2 regions of the Micromonospora sp. CNB394 genome follow, and region 1 is predicted to be linked to the other one. Evidence: predicted binding sites of a transcription regulator. Region 1 holds the regulator's gene; the other holds the start of a gene.
What was found. Region 1 encodes HrcA, which represses chaperone genes, less so after heat shock. Its sites were predicted from a motif close to GGTTNGCACNCTCNNNNNGAGNGTGCNAACC; they were not measured.

Region 1 (4,415 bases):
CCCGGCGTCCTTCCAGAAGGCGAACCCGTCCCGCGCGACGGATCGCTGCCCGCCACCGCCACTCGCGCCGTCGGTGCCCGCGGCTTCGGCGTGTACGTCCACGTGCCGTTCTGTGCCAGCCGGTGCGGTTACTGCGACTTCAACACGTACACCGCTTCGGAACTGGGTGGCGGGGTGAGCCGGGAGACGTACGCCGACTCGGTGCTGGCGGAGCTGGCGCTGGCCGCCCGGGTGCTGGGCGACTCGCCGCCGCCCCGGGTCGACACCGTCTTCGTCGGCGGTGGCACGCCCACCCTGCTGCCCGCCGACGATCTGGCCCGGATCCTCGACGGCATCGACCGCGTCTGGGGGCTGGCCGCCGACGCCGAGGTGACCACCGAGGCCAACCCCGAGTCGGTGAGCCCGGAGTCGCTCAAGACGCTGCGGGCGGCCGGCTACACCCGGATCTCGCTGGGCATGCAGTCCGCCGCGCCGGGGGTGCTCGCGGTGCTCGACCGGCGGCACAGCGCGGGCCGGGCCACCGCCGCCGCCCTGGAGGCGCGTGACGCCGGGTTCGCGCACGTGAACCTGGACCTGATCTACGGCACGCCGGGCGAGACGGCTGAGGACTTCGCCGCCTCGCTGGCCCAGGTGGTCGACGCGGGCGTGGACCACGTCAGCGCGTACGCCCTGATCGTGGAGGACGGCACCCGGCTGGCCGCGCGGATGCGCCGGGGGGAGCTGCCGTACCCCTCCGACGACGTGGCGGCGGACCGCTACCTGGCCGCGGAGGCCGTGCTCGGCGTGGCCGGGTTCTCCTGGTACGAGGTGTCGAACTGGGCCCGTTCGGCGGCGGCGGCGTGCCGGCACAACCTGCTCTACTGGACCGGCGCCGACTGGTGGGGCCTGGGCCCGGGGGCGCACAGCCACGTCGGCGGCGTGCGGTGGTGGAACGTGAAGCACCCGAGCGCGTACGCGGCGCGGCTGGCCGAGGGCGCCTCGCCCGCGCTGGCCCGGGAGCAGCTCACCCCGGACGAGCAGCACATGGAGGACGTGATGCTGCGGGTGCGGCTCGCCTCCGGGCTGCCGCTGGACGTGCTGGACGCCGCCGGCCGGGCGGGCGCCGAGCGGGCCCGCGACGCCGGGCTGCTCGACGCCGGGGCGTACGCGCGGGGGCTGGTGGTGCTGACGCTGCGCGGCCGGCTGCTGGCCGACGCGGTGGTACGCGACCTGCTGCCGTGACCGGGGCCGGCCGGCCGCCCCCTCGGCCGGCCGGCGGTGTCACTTGACGAAGTTGTAGGTCAACGGGTAGCGGTACAGCACACCCTCGTTGGCCTTGATCCCGCCGATGATCCCGAAGATCAGCGGCACCAGCCAGACCAGCATCGGGACGAAGAACAGGATCCCGCAGCTGATGACCGTGATCACCCAGGCGAGCACGCTGGCGACGGTCCAGGTGATCTGGAAGTTCAGCGCCGCGACCGCGTGCGCGCGGACCGTCGGCGACTGCTGACCGCGGGTCATCAGCGCGATGAGCGGAGCGACCCAGCCGAGCAGGCCGCCGCCGACGATGACACCCGCGGCACCGCCGAAGTGCGCCACCAGGGCCCACGTCTTCTCGTCGTTGTTGGCGTACGCGGCGGGACCGTACCCGCCACCGGCGCCGTAGCCCGGCGTGCCGCCCGGCGGGGGGTAACCACCCGGGGGCGGGTAGCCGCCCGGCGGAGGTTGACCACCCGGGGGCGGGTAGCCGCCCGGGGGCGGATAGTCACCGGGCGGGGGATAGCCGCCGGGGCCCGGCGCCCCGGACAGTGGAGCGGTGGGTGGTTCGTCGCCCGGCGACGAGCCGTAGGGGGCCGACGGGTCGGGCTGGGGGCCGGAGTCCCCCGACCCGGGAGGGCGAGGAGGTTCAGTCATGGTCGCCACGGTAGGTGCACCGGTCAACTCGCACCAGAGCGACACAGGCCGACGATGACCGGCTGTTCGGCCCTGGTGGGGCGCGGTGTGTGGTGGGCCGCACCGCAGGTCCGTCGGGCGATCATCGCGTCGGCGGGGGTGCCGACGTAGACTGGCACTCGCTACAGTCGAGTGCCAGCCGCCCGGCGGATGCCGCGTGCCGGCCGACCGAGGTGCGTCAGGAGGTGGGGAATGGGTCTCGACGACCGCAAACTCGCCGTGCTGCGCGCGATCGTCGAGGACTACGTCGCCACGCAGGAGCCGGTCGGCAGCAAGACGCTGGTCGAGCGGCACCAGCTCGGCGTCTCGCCGGCCACCGTGCGCAACGACATGGCGGTGCTGGAGGAGGAGGGCTACATCCGGCAGCCGCACACCAGCGCCGGCCGGGTGCCCACCGACCGCGGCTACCGCCTCTTCGTCGACCGGCTGTCCCGGATCAAGCCGCTCAGCCCGGCCGAGCGCCGGGCGATCGAGCGCTTCCTGGTCGGCGCCGTCGACCTAGACGACGTGGTGCACCGTACGGTCCGGCTGCTCGCCCAGCTCACCCGGCAGGTGGCGGTCGTGCAGTACCCGAGCCTGGCCCGCTCCAAGGTGCGTCACCTGGAGCTGGTGCCGATCTCCACCACCCGGCTCATGGTCGTGATGATCGCCGACACCGGCCGGGTCGAGCAGCGGCTGGTCGAGCTGCCCGCCCCGGTGCCCGCCGACGACGTAACCGACCTGCGCCGGCTGGTGAACGAGAAGCTCGTCGGCAGTCAGCTCGCCGAGACGCCGCCGCTGGTGCAGGCGCTCGTCGACGAGTCGGCGCCGCGCCTGCGCCCGGCCATGACCACGCTCTCCACCGTGCTGCTGGAGACGCTCGTGGAACGGCACGAGGAGCGCCTCGCGCTGGCCGGGCAGGCCAACCTCACCCGGGGTGGCCTGCTCGACTTCCAGGGTTCGCTGCGCCCCGTCCTGGAGGCGCTCGAAGAAGAGGTCGTGCTGCTCAAGCTGATCGGCGAGACCGAGCCGAGCACCACCCGGGTGCTCATCGGCGACGAGAACGAAGTCGACAACCTGCGGGCCGCCTCGGTGGTCAGCACCGGCTACGGACCGGGCAGCACCATCGTCGGCGGTCTCGGCGTGCTCGGGCCGACCCGGATGGACTACCCCGGCAATATCGCCATGGTGAGGGCCGTGGCACGCTACGTGGGCGAACTGCTGGCCCAGAACTGACCAGTCAGGGCCGACGGCCGGTTCCGGCCGACGACCGGAGCGACGCGAGACGAACATGAGGACACCTAACCCAGTGGCCAGGGACTACTACGGCATTCTCGGCGTGAGCCGGGACGCCTCCGACGACGAGATCAAGCGCGCCTACCGCAAGCTGGCGCGGCAGTTCCACCCGGACGTCAATCCGGACCCGGAGGCCCAGGAGAAGTTCAAGGACATCAACGCCGCTTACGAGGTCCTCTCGGACGACCGGAAGCGGCAGATCGTCGACCTCGGCGGCGACCCGCTCGCCCCGGGCGGCGGTGGCATGGGCGGTCCCGGGGGCCCGGGCGGCGCCGGTCCGTTCGTCGGCTTCCAGGACATCATGGACGCGTTCTTCGGCGGCGCCGCCGGCGGCAGCCGTGGGCCGCGCCCGCGCACCCGCCCCGGCGCGGACGCGATCCTGCGCCTGGAACTGGACCTCAACGAGACCGCGTTCGGCGTCGAGGCGCCGATCACCGTCGACACCGCAGTGCTCTGCACCACCTGCTCCGGCGCCGGCACCGCCGCCGGCACCCACCTGGCCACCTGCGAGGCGTGCGGCGGCCGGGGCGAGGTGCAGTCGGTGCAGCGGACGTTCCTCGGTCAGGTGGTCTCCGCCCGGCCGTGCACCGTCTGCCAGGGCTTCGGCACCACCATCCCGCACCCCTGCCCGACCTGCGCCGGTGACGGCCGGGTGCGCACCCGCCGTTCGCTGACCGTCAAGATCCCGGCCGGAGTCGAGGACGGCATGCGGATCCGCCTGGCCCAGCAGGGTGAGGTCGGCCCGGGTGGCGGCACCGCCGGTGACCTCTACGTCGAGATCCACGAGCGGCCGCACGACGTCTACTCCCGCAAGGGCGACGACCTGCACTGCCGGGTGACGGTGCCGATGACCGCCGCCGCGCTCGGCACCCGGCTGACCATCAAGGCGCTCGACAGCGAGGAGGTGGTCGACGTCAAGCCCGGCACCCAGCCCGGCAGCACGCTGCGGCTGCGCGCCCGGGGCGTACCGCACCTGCGCGGCACCGGACGGGGCGACCTCTACGTGCACCTGGACGTGCGTACCCCGACCAAGCTCGACGCCGACCAGGAGCGGATGCTGCGCGACTTCGCCAAGACGCGCGGCGAGGAGGTCGCCGAGCTGACCAAGCAGGGCGGCTTCTTCTCCCGGATGCGCGACGCCTTCAACGGGCACGCCTGAGGTGTCCGCGCCGCTGTTCCTGGTCGAGGCGCTGCCCACCGGTGAC
Region 2 (4,415 bases), on a different contig from region 1:
GACGCCGACCTTCTCGTCACCGGTGAAGCCCAGGTCGTCGTCGAGCGCCGGCAGGATCTGGGCCAGGGCGGCGCCGCCACCCGGGACCGTACCCTCCTCGACCGCGGCCTTGGTCGCGGCGATGGCGTCCTCGATGCGGTGCTTGCGCTCCTTCATCTCGACCTCGGTGGCCGCGCCGACCTTGATCACGGCGATGCCGCCGGAGAGCTTCGCCAGCCGCTCGGCCAGCTTCTCCCGGTCCCACTCGGAGTCGGACGCCTCGATCTCCTTGCGGATCTGCGCGACCCGGTCGGCGACCTCGGCGGACTGCCCGCCACCGTCGACGACGGTGGTGTTCTCCTTGTCGACCACGACGCGACGGGCGGTGCCGAGCACCTCCAGGCCGACCTGGTCGAGCTTGTAGCCCAGCTCCGGGGCGACCAGCTCGGCGCCGGTCAGGATCGCCATGTCCTGCAGCATCGCCTTGCGGCGGTCGCCGAAGCCGGGGGCCTTGACCGCGCAGACCTTGACGGTCTTGCGCAGCGCGTTGACCACGAGCGTGGACAGGGCCTGACCCTCGACGTCCTCGGCGACGATGAGCAGCGGCTTGTTGTTCTGGAGAACCTTCTCCAGCAGCGGCAGCAGCTCCTCGATCGCCGAGATCTTCTGGGTGGTGATCAGGATGTACGGGTCCTCCAGGACCGCCTCCTGCGCCTCCAGGTCGGTGACGAAGTTCGGCGAGATGAAGCCCTTGTCGAACTGGAGACCCTCGGTCACCTCCAGCTCGGTGACGAGCGCGGAGCCCTCCTCGACGGTGATGACGCCGTCGCGGCCGACCTTCTCCATCGCCTCGGCGATCAGCTCGCCGATGGCGGCGTCCTGCGCGGAGACGGTCGCGACGTGCGCGATCGACTCCTTGCCGGAGACCTCGACGGCCTTGCCGAGCAGCGCCTCGGAGACCTTGGCGGCCGCCGCGTCGATGCCCCGCTTCAGGCCGGTCGGGTTGGCGCCGGCGGCCACGTTGCGCAGGCCCTCGCGGACCATCGCCTGGGCCAGCACGGTGGCGGTGGTGGTCCCGTCGCCGGCGACGTCGTTGGTCTTGGTCGCCACCTCCTTGACCAGCTGCGCGCCGAGGTTCTCGTACGGGTTGGTGAGCTCGATCTCCTTGGCGATGGTCACGCCGTCGTTGGTGATCGTGGGCACACCGAACTTCTTGTCCAGGACGACGTTGCGCCCGCGCGGGCCGAGGGTGACCTTGACCGCGTCCGCGAGGGCGTTGACACCGTGCTCCAGCAGGTGCCGGGCGTCGTCCGAGAAGCTGAGGATCTTCGCCATCAGTATCCCTTCGAAGCGTCGTTGCCCCGGCCCGGCGAGCCGGACCGGGGCAACGACACTGATCGGTTGCTTACTTCTCGATGACCGCGAGGACGTCGCGGGCGGAGAGCACCAGGTACTCCTCGCCGGCGTACTTGACCTCGGTGCCGCCGTACTTCGAGTAGAGGACGGTGTCGCCGACCTTCACGTCGATCGGCACGCGGTTGCCCTTGTCGTCGATCCGGCCCGGGCCGACAGCGAGGACGGTGCCCTCCTGCGGCTTCTCCTTGGCGGTGTCGGGGATCACGATGCCCGAGGCGGTGGTGGTCTCGGCCTCGTTCGCCTGGACCACGATGCGGTCCTCGAGCGGCTTGATCGCAACCTTGGTCGCGGTAGTCACGGGCATACCCTCCCGGGTACTTGGTGTCGTTGCCGGCCGGCACGCCGACCAGCGTCAATCTGCCTCATGCCACCGGGCGGGGCCGTCGTCGCGGGTGCCGGTCCGCCTGGCGCTCAACCTCCGGGCGCGAGGCTCGGGGGTTGGCACCCTCAGGGTGAGAGTGCTAATCGCAGGTTATTCCTCGGCTAGCACTCCGTCAAGGAGAGTGCCAACGCGTCGCCCTCCGTGTCGCGCCGGAACCGGGCCGGGACAATGAGCGCGTGGATCTCGACCAGCTCGCCGCGCTGCGTACCCCCGAGGGATCGGCGGCGCTCGCCGCGGCCGAGCGGGTGGCCGGCGGCGACCCGCTGGCGGCGGCGGCCGCGCTGCGCTCGGCCGGCATCCCCGGCGGACTCGCCGCGGCGGCGCTGACCCAGGCGGAGCTGCGCCGCCGCGCGGACGGCAAGTTCGGCGCGGCGGCGGCCGGGATGCTCCTCACCCGGGCCGGGCTGGAGCAGGCCACCCGCCGCGCGGTCGCCGACCGGCGCGCGGCACGGCTGCGCGCCGCGGGCGTGACCACGCTGGCCGACCTGGGGTGCGGCCTCGGGGCGGACGCGCTCGCCGCGGCCCGCGCCGGCATCCGGGTGTACGCGGTGGAGGCCGACCCGGTGACCGCCACGATGGCCGCCGCGAACGCCGAGGCGGCCGGGCTCGCCGACCTGGTGACGGTCGAGTGCGGTGACGCCACGGCGTTCGACGTGAGCGGGGTCGACGCGGTGTTCTGCGATCCGGCGCGGCGGCGGGCCGGCACCGGCCGGCGCGTCTTCGACCCGAACGCCTACTCGCCGCCGTGGGACTTCGTCACCGGCCTGGCCGCGCGGGTGCCACGCACCGTGGTGAAGGTGGCGCCCGGACTGGACCACGCGCTGATCCCGGCGGGCGCGGAGGCGGAGTGGGTCAGCGTCGACGGCGACCTGGTCGAGGCGGCGCTCTGGTGCGGCGACCTGGCCGCCGTCCCGCGCCGCGCCACACTGCTGCGCGAGAAGGAAGGGCCCCTTCTTAACGCCTCAGGTAGTAAAAGGGTCCCCTCCTATCACCTCACCGGAACCGGCGCGGTCGAGGCGCCGGTGGGACCGGTGCGGCGGTTCCTCTACGACCCGGACCCGGCGGTGGTGCGCGCGCACCTGATCGCCGAGCTGGCCGCCGACCTGGACGCCACGCTCGCCGACCCGTCGATCGCCTACCTGTACGCCGACGAGGCCCGGCCCACTCCGTTCGCCCGCTGCCTGGAGATCACCGACGTGCTGCAGTTCTCGCTGAAGCGGCTGCGCGCCCTGCTGCGGGAGCGGCGGGTCGGCCGGGTCGAGATCCGCAAGCGCGGTTCGGCGCTGGAGCCGGAGAAACTGCGCCGCGACCTGCGGCTGTCCGGCGACGAGGCGGCGAGCCTGGCGCTGACCCGGGTGGCGGGCGACCCCACTGCGCTCGTCTGCCGGCCGGTTCCGGCCGGCGGTTGACCCGGCTCGCGGTGCCGCTGCGCGCGGGTTAGCTTGAGCCCGTGGCGGGCCCTGGCACTCCGGCGATCGCGTTGCTGAGCAAGCGGAAGATCGCCCACAGCACCCACACCTACGACGTATCGCCTGATGCGCCGAACTACGGCGCGCTCGTCGCGACGGCGCTCGGGGTGGCGCCGGAGCGCGTGTTCAAGTCGCTCGTCACCGAGGTCGACGGCGGGCTGACGGTGGCGGTGGTGCCGGTGACCGGCGAGCTGGACCTGAAGGCGCTCGCCGCCGCGGCCGGCGGCAAACGGGCGACGATGGCCGACCGCGCGAGGGCCGAGCGGGCGACCGGGTACGTCCGTGGCGGCATCAGCCCGCTCGGGCAGCGCAAGCGGCTACCGACTGTCGTCGACGCCTCCGCGCTGGCGTACCCGACGGTGTACGTCTCGGCGGGTCGCCGGGGGTTGCAGGTGCAGCTCGCACCGACGGATCTGGTGGCGCTCACCGGGGCGACGACAGCACCGATCGCGTCCGCCTGAGCGAGTTCGTGACGGTCCGTGCGGGAGGGCTCCCCGGAGCGCGCTGTCCCGGGGGTGTCCACCGGGTGACAACCGCGTTGCTGAATTGTTACCGCCGCCAACAAACTTCTGACCTCGGCAGTCTTGCGGCGCACCGGAAGCGGGGAATACGTTGCCGGGCACAACAAAACACCACTCCCCCACCTCCGAAAGGACCCTGCACATGCGCATGGGCTTCCTCACCTTCGCGGCCGTCGGTCTGCTCGCGACCGGCAGCATGGCCGCCTGCGGTGACAACGGCGGTTCGTCCGACGAGGCCGGCGGCTCCAACGCCAAGAAGCCGAAGATCGGCGTGATCCTGCCGGACAGCAAGTCCTCCGCCCGCTGGGAGGGCGCGGACCGCAAGTACCTGAAGGCGGCGTTCGACGCGGCCGGCGTCGAGTCCGACATCCAGAACGCGCAGAACGACAAGACCGCGTTCCAGACCATCGCCGACCAGATGATCACCAACGGCGTCAACGTCCTGATGATCGTCAACCTGGACTCCGGCACCGGCAAGGCCGTGCTCGACAAGGCCAAGTCGCAGGGCGTCGCGACAATCGACTACGACCGGCTGACCCTTGGCGGCTCCGCCCAGTACTACGTCAGCTTCGACAACGAGGCGGTCGGCAAGCTCCAGGGCGAGGGCCTGAGCAAGTGCCTGACCGACAAGGGCGTCAAGAACCCGTC

Region 2: the regulator HrcA is predicted to act here: its motif matches at 1,832-1,862, upstream of groES (co-chaperone GroES).

The regions. Positions count from the first base shown of each region.
Region 1 is NZ_KB895841.1:61,436-65,850, forward strand. Features, by position in the region: gene hemW (radical SAM family heme chaperone HemW) at 1-1,221, shown strand, start outside; gene C569_RS32455 (DUF4870 domain-containing protein) at 1,261-1,896, opposite strand; gene hrcA (heat-inducible transcriptional repressor HrcA) at 2,128-3,150, shown strand; gene dnaJ (molecular chaperone DnaJ) at 3,224-4,369, shown strand; gene C569_RS0118845 (16S rRNA (uracil(1498)-N(3))-methyltransferase) at 4,371-4,415, shown strand, end outside.
Region 2 is NZ_KB895826.1:123,285-127,699, reverse strand. Features, by position in the region: gene groL (chaperonin GroEL) at 1-1,314, opposite strand, end outside; gene groES (co-chaperone GroES) at 1,385-1,699, opposite strand; gene C569_RS0104595 (methyltransferase domain-containing protein) at 1,954-3,186, shown strand; gene ybaK (Cys-tRNA(Pro) deacylase) at 3,228-3,707, shown strand; gene C569_RS0104585 (sugar ABC transporter substrate-binding protein) at 3,910-4,415, shown strand, end outside.